DNA from 2 places in the Serratia sp. TSO36 genome. Region 1 is predicted to be linked to the other one. Evidence: predicted binding sites of a transcription regulator. Region 1 holds the regulator's gene; the other holds the start of a gene.
The links. Region 1 encodes Fur, which represses iron uptake genes when iron is present. Its sites were predicted from a motif close to ATAATAATGAGAACNACTATCAA; they were not measured.
Positions count from the first base shown of each region.

Region 2: sodA (superoxide dismutase [Mn]) is a predicted target of Fur. The motif match lies at 3,270-3,292, and genes of this name have one in related genera.

Region 1 covers NZ_JBJZOU010000009.1:245,020-252,418, reverse strand. The annotation lists gene ybfE (LexA regulated protein) at 1-266, shown strand, start outside; gene fldA (flavodoxin FldA) at 531-1,070, shown strand; gene fur (ferric iron uptake transcriptional regulator) at 1,400-1,846, shown strand; gene ACK3CV_RS06500 (beta-N-acetylhexosaminidase) at 2,094-4,751, opposite strand; gene chiQ (ChiQ/YbfN family lipoprotein) at 4,765-5,091, opposite strand; gene chiP (chitoporin ChiP) at 5,138-6,541, opposite strand; gene glnS (glutamine--tRNA ligase) at 7,120-7,399, opposite strand, start outside.
Region 2 covers NZ_JBJZOU010000002.1:90,460-97,858, forward strand. The annotation lists gene yiiM (6-hydroxyaminopurine reductase) at 1-416, opposite strand, end outside; gene ACK3CV_RS00745 (methyl-accepting chemotaxis protein) at 516-2,444, opposite strand; gene sodA (superoxide dismutase [Mn]) at 2,571-3,191, opposite strand; gene fdnG (formate dehydrogenase-N subunit alpha) at 3,607-6,654, shown strand; gene fdxH (formate dehydrogenase subunit beta) at 6,667-7,399, shown strand, end outside.

The DNA of each region.
Region 1 (7,399 bases):
GCACGACGCTGGATCTGTTCGCAGATGAACGCCGTCCGGGGCGCCCGAAAACCAACCCGCTCTCCCGCGATGAACAGCTTAGAATCAATAAGCGCAATCAGTTACGGCGCGATAAAGTGCGTGGATTGCGGCGCGTAGAGCTGAAAATCAACGCGGATGCGGTGGACGCCCTGAACAAACTGGCGGAACAGCGCAACATCAGCCGCAGCGAACTCATCGAGCAGATGCTGTTGGCACAACTGGCGGAAGAACAGCCGGAACATTGATCTCTTCGGCCGCACGCGCGGCGCGGCGTTAAGGACAACGCCGGATCGACCACGCTTTTCTTCATTCTCCGGCATCGCATAAATGCGATAAAACCCCGGCGCCACTTTCTGGCATGATACGCATTTACCGGCTAGAGACTGCGCCTGTCGGCGCCCGCCCCGGAGGCGAAAGGCTCTTGCCATGGCATCATTTTAATCGGCGTCAGCGGCGGCAGTGCCGGCGTCGAGTAATGCAATTACTTGAATTTAAAGGTTATACGCGATATGGCTACTGTAGGCATTTTCTTTGGCAGCGACACTGGCAATACCGAAAACATTGCCAAAATGATCCAGAAAATTCTCCAGAAACAGTTTGGCGACGACGTCTCTGAAGTGCATGACATCGCTAAAAGCAGCAAAGAAGACCTGGAAGGGTTCGATATCCTGCTGCTGGGTATCCCGACCTGGTACTACGGTGAAGCGCAGTGTGACTGGGATGATTTCTTCCCGACGCTGGAAGAAGTCGACTTCAACGGCAAACTGGTGGCGCTGTTCGGCTGCGGCGACCAGGAAGACTACGCGGAATACTTCTGTGACGCGATGGGCACCATCCGCGACATCATCGAACCGCGCGGCGCGGCCATCGTGGGCCACTGGCCGACCAAAGGCTACCACTTCGAGGCCTCCAAAGGCCTGGCGGACGACAATCACTTCATCGGTCTGGCGATCGACGAAGATCGTCAGCCGGAGCTGACCAACGAGCGCGTGGACGCCTGGGTCAAACAGATCGTCGAAGAGCTGAGCCTGGCCGATATCGTCGGCTAAGCCCCGGCACTGGCGAAAGGTTGAACAAAGGCCCTGTAAAGTGCATAGTGTGCCCACAGGGCCGTCATCGGCAGCAGGGATTGCTGCGATAGAAGCTACAGATTTGTAACTTCCCACCCCGTCACGGTAGACTGAGATATCGGTTTATCCCATCCATCAAGGCGTTGCATGCAAAACATGCAATAGTGCAATTATATCTTTGTTAACAACCGGCGGTTTCTATTTAGTACAACCGGTTCTATAATGAGACGCATTAACTCTTTGTGCCGACCGATGCCACAGGCGAGTACGCCTCAACTTGATTAGCATAGTAACAGGACTGAATTCGCATGACCGACAACAACATCGCACTGAAGAAGGCCGGCTTAAAAGTCACGCTTCCGCGACTCAAAATCCTGGAAGTACTGCAAAATCCGGAATGCCATCACGTCAGTGCGGAAGATTTGTACAAAAAACTGATTGATATGGGCGAAGAGATCGGGCTGGCAACGGTTTATCGCGTACTGAACCAGTTTGACGATGCGGGCATTGTGACACGTCACAATTTCGAAGGCGGCAAGTCCGTGTTCGAGCTGACCCAACAGCATCACCACGATCACCTGATTTGCCTGGACTGCGGCAAAGTGATCGAATTCAGCGACGAATCCATCGAAGTTCGCCAGCGTGATATCGCCAAGCAGCACGGCATCAAGCTCACCAACCACAGCCTGTACCTGTACGGCCACTGCGAAACCGGTGACTGTCGTGAAGACGAAACGCTGCACGACAAGAAATAAGCCTGACCGGCTATGAAAAACCGCCTCACACCGAGGCGGTTTTTTTATGCCCGCCGTGCAACGGGCAAAAAAATCCCCGGACAAGCCGGGGAAAATCATGTCATGAAATATCACAATTGCAGCGGCACTGCGACTCCACGTACTACTCTCACTTCAACGTCCGCCCCGCGCCGACACGCGCGAAGGCAGATGCATTCCCCCTTCGTTATACGGCCTGCCGCCGGGGCAGCAGGCCGTTGCACTGGGCTTAAACCTTCTCGGCACGGCTGTAGCGTTTACCGTCCGGGCTGACCGAACGCACCTGAACGTCACCGGAAACCGCCGGTTTGGCCTTGGCGTCATAGCGCTGCCACTGCTTGCCGCCGTCGGTGGAATACTCGATGCCCAATCCCGGCAGCGCGATATTCGCCTCCAGCTTGCCGCCCGCTACGCGCGCGCCCGGCACCGGCAGACGGTAAGCGACGCCGCCTTTGTCCAGCTTGGCCAGTTCACGCTGGCCCAGAATATTGGCGAAGCGCAGCCAGTCTTTCTCCAGCGCCTTGGTATCGACAAAGTGGGTTTCCCCGCCTTTGTATTCGCGGCCGGCGCGATAGTCCTGCTCCCAACCGGCGCGGTACCAGGCGCGTTCCGCCACCGACAGCGCGCGTGGGAAGATCATGTATTCCATCTGCGGATCGGTGCGCTGGGTTTCGCTCCACAGCTGAGCGGACAGCCCGTAGGCGCCCGGCCACGGCTTGTCGCTCTTGGCGCTGAAGGGGTTGCCGTCGCGGTCGACCGAGGTTTCCGCGTTCTGCGGCATGTTGTCCGGCGCGAAGCTGAACACCTTGCGCTCGTCGCTGAAGCGGGTGCCCCAGTAGTAACCTCGCTCGTCCGGGTTCACCTCATAAGGGAAGTCCATATAGACGTAGTCCGGGTTGGAAACCACCACTTCATACCCTTTGTTGGCCCAGTCGTTGACGCTATCGAAACCGCCCCAGTACAGGGTATCCCAGAAGTTGACGCCCACGCGCGAGGTGGCGAACGCCTTCGCGCTCTCGGCGTCTTTCAGGCCGTCCTGCCAGGCCTGCATTCTGTCGATGCCGTGCGCCTTCACCAGCTTGCTGACCTCTTGGCCGAAGTAGCTCGGCAGGTGCTCCATGTCGGCCACCTTGCCTTCTTTGATCATCGTCTGGCACACCTGCGACTTGGCCCACGGCTTGTCTTCGTTGCTCTGATCGATGATGCCTTTGCCCGGTTCCGGTTTCGCCTTGTCGGTGTAGCCGGCGCCCAGGCGAATGTTTTTCGCTTCGTCGCCGCCGAAGTGCCAGGTCTTGATCGGCTGGCCGGCTTCTTTATGCATCTGGGCGATCTCGCCGATCACCTTGTCGACAAAGCGCTGGGAAGAGTCCAGGCACGGGTTCAGGTAGCTCTGGCGGTTAAAGAACTGCACGGAGGTGGTGTTGGAGGTATCGGTCGGATCCACCAGGCGGAATTCGTTGGCCTCCTGCTCTTTCCCGGCGGCATGCAGCTTTTTATAGCGCGCTTCCATCGAGACCACCGCGGCGCGGGCGTGCGCCGGCATGTCGATCTCCGGGATCACTTCAATCTGGCGCGCCTGGGCGTATTTGATGATGTCGATATAGTCCTGACGGCTGAAGAAGCCGCCGTAGACGTCCGGCCCCTGGCCGTACTGCGGCAGCAGGCAGGTGGTTTCGCTCAGATCGTGGCAGCGCTGGCCGCCGACGTCCGTCAGCTCAGGCAAACCGGGGATCTCGATGCGCCAGCCTTCGTCATCGCTCAGGTGGAAGTGGAATTTGTTGAGCTTGTAGGCCGCCATCTGATCCAGCAGGCGCAGCACCGCGTCCTTCTTATGGAAGTTGCGCGCCACGTCGAGGAAAATGCCGCGATACTCGAAGCGCGGCGCATCGCTGGCGTCCAGCGTGGCGATCTTGCCGCTGCCGTCGCTCGGCACTAACGACAGGATCGACTGCAGCCCGTAGAACACCCCGGCCTGATCGAAACCGATCACTCGCGCCTCTTTCTTGCCGATTTTCAACTCATAGGCGCCTGACACCGCCATCGCGCCTTTAAACTTGCCCGGCTGAATGTCGGTCTTGATCGGATAGCCGTTGGCCTGAACCGGCACGCCCAGCAGCGCAAAGCGCTGGTTGACGGCGTCCGCCGCCGGCTTGACCAGCGTGCTCAGATCCGGTGCCACGCCGTTACGCAGATCGGCGTCCTGCGCGTGTACTTTCACCTGCATCGGCGTCGGCACGATCTGGCCGCGCAGCGCGCCGGCAGGCAGCGTCTGCAGATCGGCATTGCTGACAAAGCGCGAAGCCGGCGTCATCAGAATGTTTTTGTCGTCCTTGGTGCGCTTCCACTGGTCGCCGGTGAACGGCGCCACGAACTGATCCAGATTTTCGGTATCGGTATTCGCCAGCATTTTCGGCTTGGCGTCGCCGGACGTGGCATACCAGCGCGGCAGGAAGTCGTTTCTGAACAGCTGCCAGTATTCGGCCACCACTGGAATTTCCACCGCCTTACCGGCCGGGAAACCGCTGAATTTGGCGGTCGGCTCCAGCTTGTACAGATCGCCGGTGAGGTGAGCTATCTTGAACTGATCGTTGTCCACCCGCAGGGTCTGGCGCGGGCTGTGGAAATAGATGACCCAGTCTTTGCCGTCGATTGCCTGGCCGTCGTTGCTGAGGGTGAACAACACCCGGTTGCAAGAAGCCCAGTCGGCGCCCAGCGCCGCGCAATCCACGCCGTTTTCGCCGGCGCGGTTATCCAGCATTTTTACGTTCAGCTTCAGCTGACTCAGTTGATCCACCAGTTGTTGATCGGCCATGGCGTTTCCCATGCCGCCCAGGAATCCCATCGTTGCCGTCAAAGCGGCTAATGCGCTCAGTTTGAATGCGTTCATGTTCTTGTCCTTCTTAATTATTGTTATCGCGAATTTCTTGCCACAGCTTGCCGCACTTGGCGTCGTAAGCCTGACCATTGCCGCTGTGAACCGCCATAATGCAGTTCTGATAATCCATCACCCGCACCGTTTCCTGCGCGGCGAACTGCTGGTGCTGCTTCTCTTGCTTCAGCACGTTCAGCACCGCCTTGCAGGGCTGCAGACGCTCCGGCGAACCTTCGGCGGTGTTGATGCAGGCGCTGTAAGCCTGCTTCAATTTGGCGTCTTCCGGCGGCGCGGCGGGTTGCGCACAGGCGCTCAAGGCCGCGGCGGCCGCCAACATCAGCATGATTTTTTTCATCGTTGAATTCCCTTAACTGCCCCCGGCGGCGAGGCCGGGGAACGCATCAGAAGATGGTGAATGGCGCGATGACCATGAACTTGACGTCTTTCTCGTCCTGGAAGATGTTGCCGTAACCGCCGCCCCAGCTCGGGATGTTGGTGTGGTTGTCATACTGGGTGTAGTGCAGCTTGATCAGCGTGCCCTTGGCGCGCCCTTCCTGGATGGTGTACATCGCGTCCAGGCTCCAGGCGCTCTCTTTCAGGCGCTGGGTCTGATCGTAGATCGGGTTGGTGCTCGGCTTGGCGTCCCAGGCGTAAACGTAGGAGCCGCCGACCGCCATGCCCGGCAGGTTCCAGTTACTGAGGTCATACATCACGCCGGCGTACACCGCTTTCTCGCCGTTGGCGTTAAAGTCGGAGCGGTTATCCCACCACACGTCCAAGCGGCCGTTGGACGAGGCGTAGGTTGGGGTCATGCGCTGCAGGAAGAAGCCCTGGTTGCCTTCCGCCTTGACCATGGTGCCTTCCAGACGCCAGTTGAACTGCCCGGTGGTGTAACCGAAGGTCAGCGCCTGCAGCCAGGCCAGGCCGTCGTAGATGCTGTTCGGATCGTTCTTGTCGCTGATGCGGTCTTCCGCACCGTAGAACTGGTAACTGGTGGTCAGCGGGTTGCCCAGCAGATCGAATTTGTAAGACGCTTTAGAGAAGTATTGATTCACGTATCCCTGCGCCTGGCCGAAGGCGGCTTCCAGCACCAGATCGTTTTTGAAATCGTACTTGGCGCCCAGCGAGTGCAGGTAGGAGACGCGGGTTTTCCTGTCGTTCTGGCGGAAGTCGTCCACCTCGATATGCCACGGTGCCTTGTATTTGTCGGCCCACATGTAGGAGAAGCTCAACGCGCCGGCATCGCCGTAGTCGAACTTGGCGCCGGCTTCGGCCCCCTGATAGGTGCCCGGCATAAAGCTCCAGTGTGGCGCCAGCAGGGTTTGGCCGCTCGGCTGAATATAGCCGGCGCGCGCCCAGACCGGGCCGTATTTGAATTTGGCGGCGGCTTTGTACAGGCTGATGCCGCCCTTGTCACCGGAATAGTCTTCGTCGTAGGTCCGGTTTTTCGAGGAAAACGCGATCTCGTTCGGGTGGCCGCTGGCGCTGGATTCCGCCAGCTCGATGGCGGTGAAGGCACCGACGTCCAGACCGAACATATCCCAGGCGTAGCCCGAAGCGAAATCCAGGCTCAGGTTGGCGGTGGAGTGCGACAGGTTGGTGGTATATTGGTTGTAATCCTTGCTGTCCGGATTGAGATCTTTACGGTCGCGCTCACGTTGCCAGTAATAGATGCCGCCGGTCAGCGTGGAATCATCGATAAACCCTGCGGCTTTCGCCTCAGGCGCCATGGCAAACCCTGTTCCCAACAGCGCGCCCGCGACTGCGAGCGCCAGCGTTTTACGCTGAGCACCGTGCGTACCCATATTGAAATTCCTCTTTGACTTAACTTAAAAGTTGCAGCCGCCTGTGTTCACCACTGCCCTGCACGACTGCCAATAAAAAACCCGAACGGGTAAAAAATATTGCCGACGAGATGTTATTCCCACAGCACTAATTGCTACAGACAGACTATTTTTCGCGACGCGAATTATCAAATGAAAAATGCGGGAGATTTGTCAAAGTATGACAAGGAGCACATATCAGTGAGATTTTGTTACGCCGGTGATCATGGAAGGTGTCGAATAAAAAATTCAATTAAATCAGAATAAATTGAGATACAGGGTCAACCAGAGACGATTAATGGTTTCAGCCTGACTAAATCCGTCAGTCAGACAATAAAAACTGAGAGCGCTCTCTAAATGAAATTAATTCGCATCACGAATATATAAGAAAAAATGAAGACTAATAGGACCAATATAAGAGAACTAATGGGTTAATCCGTCGCTATTAATTAAACGCATCCCGGATAAAATGAGAGAGGAATAGATCGCGAGCTGAGCGCAGGCATAAAAAAGCGCGGCTTAAAGCCGCGCTGATTCATTAATTTTCGAGGTGAATAAGATTAGCCTTCGATTTTCGCCCAGGTGTCACGCAGGCCGACGGTGCGGTTAAACACCAGATGCTCGGCCGACGAGTGACGGCTGTCGGCGCAGAAGTAACCTTCACGCTCGAACTGATAGGCTTTCTCCGGCTGTGCGGCCGCCAGGCTCGGCTCAACGAAGCCGTGCTTGATGACCAGCGATTCCGGGTTGATGGTGGAGAGGAAATCCTCCGCCGCGCCCGGATTAGGCACGCTGAACAGGCGATCGTACAGGCGAATTTCCGCCGGCAGCGCGTGCGCC
Region 2 (7,399 bases), on a different contig from region 1:
CCGCTTTGCTGCATCAGCACCGAAATGTCCTCGATGGCGAAGTGATAATTGAGCTTGAAGCACGGCGAGCGCGGCTGGGTGACCTGGATCAGCGCCTCGCCCCAGCGGAAAATGTCTCCCATAAACACATTGTGTTCGGTCAGCCCTTCGGTGGAGATATTCTCGCCGAAGGCCGGGGCGCAAAATTGCTCGGCCTGCGCCGGAAACTGCGCGCGCCAGTGGGCGTAATGCTCGCGCGGGTAGTGGCACAGCGCGCGGTCCGGCCCGCCGTGATAGCTTTTTTCCGCCTGCTCGTCGCCTTCCAGGCCGAGCGGCGTGAGCCGGATGGCGCCATCCACCTGGCGTTTGGCGATGGCGCTGGGGCGCCCGCCTTCATAGGGTTGGATGCTGCCGATGTAAACGTCTGGGTGATGCATGTGCGCCTCCGTGTCTCGCGTCGAAGGCTCAGCATAGCCTGAGTTGCGCCGGGGGGACATAACAACCCGCCCGAAAATCCTCGGGCGGGCGGCGGGGCGTCAGAAGGTGGTCCAGTTCTCTTCCGCAGCGGCGTTGGTGGCTGCGGGTTTTACCGCCGGCGCTTTCGGCGCGGCGGCTTTCACGGCGGCGGGTTCGTTCTGCTCCGCCAAACGGAACACCGAGACGCTCTGCAGCAGCATGTCGGCCTGTTCTTCCAGCGAATCGGCGGCGGCGGCGGACTCTTCCACCAGCGCGGCGTTCTGCTGGGTGGTGTGGTCCATCTCGACTATCGCCTGGCCAATCTGGGCGATGCCTCGCGTCTGCTCATCGGAAGCGGCGGCGATTTCAGCCATGATGTCGCGCACGTGGGTGACCGAGCGGACGATCTGTTCCATGGTGTTGCCGGTGCTTTCCACCAGCTCGGTGCCGGTTTTCACCCGGCTGACCGATTCGGCGATCAGCCCTTCGATCTCCTTGGCCGCCTGGGCGCTGCGGCTCGCCAGGCTGCGCACTTCGCTGGCGACCACCGAGAAGCCGCGGCCCTGTTCGCCGGCGCGCGCCGCTTCCACCGCGGCGTTGAGCGCCAGGATATTGGTTTGGAAGGCAATGCCGTTGATCAGGGTGGTAATTTCGGCGATACGCTGCGAACTGCTGGAAATATCGCGCATGGTGCTGACCACGTTTTCCACCAGCTTGCCGCCCTGCTGCGCGGTCTGCGAGGCATCGGTGGCCAGCTGATTGGCGTGATGGGCGTTGTCGGCGTTCTGTTTCACCGTGGCGGTCAGTTGTTCCATGCTGGCGGCGGTTTCCTCGACCGCCGCCGCCTGCTGTTCGGTGCGTGAGGAGAGGTCGGTGTTGCCGGCGGCAATTTCCGCCGAGGCGGTGGAGACCTGGCTGACCCCCATCTGGATCTTCTCAATCATGGTGCGCAGGTTTTGGCTCATCGCCGCCACCGCGTTCAGCAGCTGCCCCAGCTCGTCGCGGCGGGTGCTGGTCTGCGCCTGGCGCAGGTCGCCGCCGGCGATGCGTTCCGCCATGGCCAGCGTGCTGTGCAGCGGACGGGTGATCTGCAGGGTGATGCGCCAGGCGATAAGCACCCCGGCGATGATGGCGATCAGCGTGGTGATGCCCATCTGCAGCTGCGCCAGATTGATATCATTGTGGGTCTGCGCCAGCTCGTCCTGCATAAAGGCGTTCACCAGCATGCCGATCGCCTGCGCGCGTTCGCCGAGCCGCCGGCTGATCTGCTGCTCGTGCTCATAGGCAGGCAGGTAGGCCGCGATGCGGTTTTTGTAATCGTCCAGCGCGGCCAGCAGCGGTTGCAGCTGCGGGCGCTGCGCGTCGCTGACCCGGCGGCTCAAGGCACTGGCCGCGTCGCGCGCGTCATCGATGGCCGCCATCAGCGGGGCTTCGGTTTCCTTGTTCAGGCTCAGCAGCAGGCCGCGCGCGCCGTAGCGCACCTGGGTCAGCTTCTGGTTCAGCTGGATAAAGGCCAACTGCAGATCGCCGTTGGTCAGCTGGCGCTCCACCTGGCTCAGGCTGGCCTGCACTTCCGACATGTTCCAGCTCTGGCGCACCGCGTCTTTCGCCGTGACCGCCTGTTCAAACTCTTTTTGCTGCTGCTGATATTCCCCGATCAGCGTCACCAGACGCTGCAGATCCTTGCGGCTTTGGGCGTCCCAGTCCAGCGCCTGCCCGTGGTCTATCAGTTTGACGGCGTTTTCAATATTGGTGCGGTTGTTCTGAATATACTCTGGCCGGTAGGTCTGGCCGTACATGGCGCGGTTGTATTTGGCCTGGTTGATCTCTTCGTTCAGCCGGTTGCTGAAGTCGATGCGATCGGCGCGTGATTCGATGATATGCAGATATTGCGCCCCGGTGCCGGCGATGATGACCGCTAACAGCAGCAACAGTGCGAAGCCGAGACCGAGCTTTTTACCTACGGTGAGATGAGTGAACTTTCCTGCCAATGCTTGCAATGCCGCCATAGCGTTTTTTCCTTCTCCGGGCGAACGTCAATTGAACAAATCATCGGCAAGACGTGGTCAAACTTTAGCGGATTTCAGGCAAAAAAATACCCGCCGGTGGCGGGCATCTTCATCAACGGGGGCGAATTACTTCTTCGCGGCGAAGCGTGCGGCGGCTTCATCCCAGTTGACCACGTTCCAGAACGCCTTGATGTAGTCAGGACGTTTGTTCTGATATTTCAGGTAGTAAGCGTGTTCCCACACGTCCAGGCCGATGATTGGGAAACCGGAAGCGCCGGCGACCGCTTCGCCCATCAGCGGGCTGTCCTGGTTAGCGGTAGACACCACGGCCAGTTTGCCGTCTTTCAGCACCAGCCAGGCCCAACCGGAACCGAAGCGGGTGGCAGCGGCTTTCTCGAACTCTTCCTGGAATTTCTCAACGCTGCCGAAATCGCGCTCGATGGCTGCTTTCAGATCGCCGCCCAGCGTGGTGCCGGTTTTCAGGTTTTTCCAGAAGAAGCTGTGGTTGGCGTGGCCGCCGGCGTTGTTGCGCATGAAGGTGCGTTTGTCGGCAGGCACTTTATCCAGATCCTGGATCAGCTCTTCAACGCTGTATTTGGCCAGCTCAGGGTAGGCTTCCAGCACGGTGTTGGCGTTGTTGACGTAGGTCTGATGGTGTTTGGTGTGATGGATTTCCATCGTCTGCTTGTCGAAATGCGGTTCCAGTGCGTCGTAAGCGTACGGCAGGGATGGCAGTGAATAACTCATAATCATCATCTCCAGTGGTGTATGGGCGGCGCAAAGCGTGAGCACCGCGTAAGCAGTCGGATCATTATAGTTAATTAAATGATATTGAAAATGATTATCAATGCCCTGTGAACTGTGTGGTTAACGATCAAATCGCTGCGCTAACCTACTGATAGAAGAAGGGGCGGATGGCTGCGTGAAGCCGTCGCCCCGGCGCGCGGGTTACTCTCTATACTGTAGGGAGCGCCAACGCCGAAATGTATCGAAATGTGCCAAAGCGTTCACTGAATGAGCACGAGTGTGTAACAACCACAAGCACGCTGTGGTAATATGGCCGGCGTTCGTAGCAAGCATAACAACAGTGACATTCGCGTTTGCCGCGCTAGCGGGCAGGCGCTTTTGAACAATGTGACAATCGAGAGTAAAGGAGACCCCCATGCAGGTCAGCAGAAGGCAGTTCTTTAAGATCTGCGCTGGCGGTATGGCAGGAACGACGGTGGCCGCGCTGGGCTTTGCCCCCGAAGTGGCGTTGGCGGAAACCCGGCAGTACAAACTGCTGCGCGCCCGCGAGACCCGTAATACCTGTACGTATTGTTCCGTCGGCTGTGGGCTGTTGATGTACAGCCTTGGTGATGGCGCCAAAAACGCCAAAGAAAGCATTTTCCATATCGAAGGGGATCCGGATCATCCGGTAAACCGCGGCGCGCTTTGCCCGAAAGGCGCCGGCCTGGTTGACTTCATCCACAGCGAAAGCCGCCTCAAGTACCCGGAATACCGGGCGCCAGGATCGGACAAATGGCAACGCATCAGCTGGGACGACGCCTTTACCCGCATCGCCAAGCTGGTGAAAGAAGACCGCGACGCCAACTTCATCAAAACCAACGATCAGGGCGTTACCGTCAACCGTTGGCTGACCACCGGCATGCTGTGCGCCTCGGCCGCCAGCAACGAAACCGGTTTTCTGTCGCAAAAATTTAGTCGCGCTCTCGGCATGCTTGCCGTAGACAACCAGGCGCGTGTCTGACACGGACCAACGGTAGCAAGTCTTGCTCCAACATTTGGTCGCGGTGCGATGACCAACCACTGGGTTGATATCAAGAACGCGAATTTGATTATCGTCATGGGCGGTAATGCGGCGGAAGCGCATCCGGTGGGGTTCCGCTGGGCGATGGAAGCCAAAATACACAACAATGCCAAGCTGATCGTGATCGATCCGCGCTTTACCCGAACCGCATCGGTGGCGGACTTCTACACGCCGATCCGCTCCGGGACCGACATCGCTTTCCTGTCGGGCGTGTTGCTGTATCTGATGACCAACAACAAGTTTAACCGCGAGTACGTCGAGGCCTACACCAACGCCAGCCTGCTGGTGCGGGAAGATTTTGCCTTCGAAGACGGCTTGTTCAGCGGCTACGACGCGGAAAACCGCAAGTACGACAAAACCACCTGGAACTACCAGTTCGACGAGAACGGCTTCGCCAAGCGCGACGTCACGCTGCAGGATCCGCGCTGCGTGTGGAACATGCTGAAACAGCACGTGAGCCGCTACACGCCTGACGTGGTGACCAACATCTGCGGCACGCCGAAGGACGATTTCCTCAAGGTGTGCGAATACATCGCCGAAACCTGCGTCGCGGATAAAACCGCTTCGTTCCTGTACGCCCTGGGCTGGACTCAGCACTCGGTCGGCGCGCAGAACATCCGCACCATGGCGATGATCCAGCTGCTGCTCGGCAACATGGGCATGGCGGGCGGCGGCGTCAACGCGCTGCGCGGCCACTCCAACATTCAGGGTCTGACCGATCTCGGCCTGCTGTCGCAGAGCCTGCCGGGCTACCTGACGCTGCCGTCGGAGAAACAGACCGATCTCGACACCTACCTGAAGGCCAATACGCCGAAGGCGCTGCTGCCGGGCCAGGTGAACTACTGGGGCAACTACCCGAAATTCTTCGTCAGCATGATGAAGACCTTCTACGGCGACAAGGCGCAGAAGGACAACAGCTGGGGCTTTGACTGGTTGCCGAAGTGGGACAAAGGCTACGACGTGCTGCAGTACTTCGAGATGATGGCGCAGGGCAAGGTCAACGGCTACTTCTGCCAGGGCTTTAACCCGGTGGCGTCGTTCCCGAACAAAAACAAGGTGGTGGCTTCGCTGTCCAAGCTGAAGTTCCTGGTGACCATCGATCCGTTGAACACCGAGACCTCCAACTTCTGGCAGAACCACGGCGAGTTCAACGAGGTGGATCCTGCGCAGATCCAGACCGAAGTGTTCCGCCTGCCGTCCACCTGCTTCGCCGAAGAGAACGGCTCGATCGTCAACTCCGGCCGCTGGCTGCAGTGGCACTGGAAAGGCGCGGACGCCCCGGGCGAAGCGCTGAACGACGGCGAGATCCTGGCGGGCATCTTCAGCCGCCTGCGCGAGATGTATGCGCGCGACGGCGGTGCGGTGCCGGAACAGGTGCTGAACATGACCTGGGACTACCTGACGCCGGACAACCCGGCGCCGGAAGAGGTGGCGCAGGAAAACAACGGCAAGGCGCTGGCGGATCTGCTGGATGCCGACGGCAAGGTGCTGGTGAAAAAAGGCGAGCTGCTCAGCTCGTTCGCGCAGCTGCGCGACGACGGCACCACCGCCAGCGGCTGCTGGATCTTCGCCGGCAGCTGGACGCCGGCCGGCAACCAGATGGCGCGGCGCGACAACGCCGATCCGTCCGGCCTCGGCAATACGCTGGGCTGGGCCTGGGCATGGCCGCTCAACCGCCGCATCCTGTATAACCGCGCCTCGGCGGATCCGCAGGGTAAACCGTGGGATCCGAAACGCCAGCTGCTGGAGTGGGACGGCGCCAAGTGGGTCGGGGCCGATATCCCGGACTACAGCACCGCCGCGCCGGGCAGCGACGTCGGGCCGTTCATCATGCAGCCGGAAGGCATGGGCCGCCTGTTCGCCACCGACAAGATGGCGGAAGGGCCGTTCCCTGAACACTACGAGCCGTTCGAAACGCCGCTCGGCACCAACCCGCTGCACCCGAACGTGGTGTCCAACCCGGCGGCGCGCGTGTTCAAGGACGATCTGGCGGCGATGGGCAAATCCGACAAGTTCCCGTACGTCGGTACCACCTATCGTCTGACCGAGCACTTCCACTACTGGACCAAGCACGCGTTGCTGAACGCCATCGCGCAGCCTGAGCAGTTTGTGGAGATCGGCGAGAAGCTGGCGGAGAAAAAAGGCATCAAGCACGGCGATACCGTGAAGGTCAGCTCCAACCGCGGCTACATCAAGGCCAAGGCGGTGGTGACCAAGCGTATTCGCACGCTGCAGGTGCACGGCCAGGAAGTCGACACCATCGGCATCCCGATCCACTGGGGTTACGAAGGGGTGGCGAAGAAAGGCTTTATCGCCAACACGCTGACGCCGTTCGTCGGCGACGCCAATACGCAAACGCCGGAGTTCAAGGCGTTCCTGGTCAACGTGGAAAAGGTGTAACGGAGACGAATTATGGCCATGCAATCTCAAGACATCATTCGTAAATCCGCCACCAATGGTTTCACGCCGGCGCCGCGCGCCCGTGACCACCAGGAAGAAGTGGCCAAACTGATCGATGTCACCACCTGTATCGGCTGCAAGGCCTGTCAGGTGGCCTGTTCCGAATGGAACGACATCCGCGACGAAGTGGGGCACAACGTCGGGGTGTACGATAACCCCGCCGATCTGACCGCCAAGTCGTGGACGGTGATGCGCTTCTCCGAGGTGGAGGAAAACGGCAAGCTGGAATGGCTGATCCGCAAGGATGGCTGCATGCACTGCGCCGATCCGGGCTGCCTGAAGGCCTGCCCGTCGGAAGGCGCGATCATTCAGTACGCCAACGGCATCGTCGACTTCCAGTCCGAGCACTGCATCGGCTGCGGCTACTGCATCGCCGGCTGCCCGTTCGACGTGCCGCGCATGAACAAGGACGACAACCGGGTGTACAAGTGCACCCTGTGCGTCGACCGCGTGGACGTCGGCCAGGAACCGGCCTGCGTGAAAACCTGCCCGACCGGCGCCATTCACTTCGGCACCAAGGAAGCGATGAAGCAGGTGGCGGCGGATCGCGTCAGCGAGCTGAACACCCGCGGCTACCAGAACGCCGGTCTGTACGATCCGGCGGGGGTGGGCGGCACGCACGTGATGTACGTGCTGCACCACGCCGACAAACCGCAGCTGTACCACGGTTTGCCGGACAACCCGA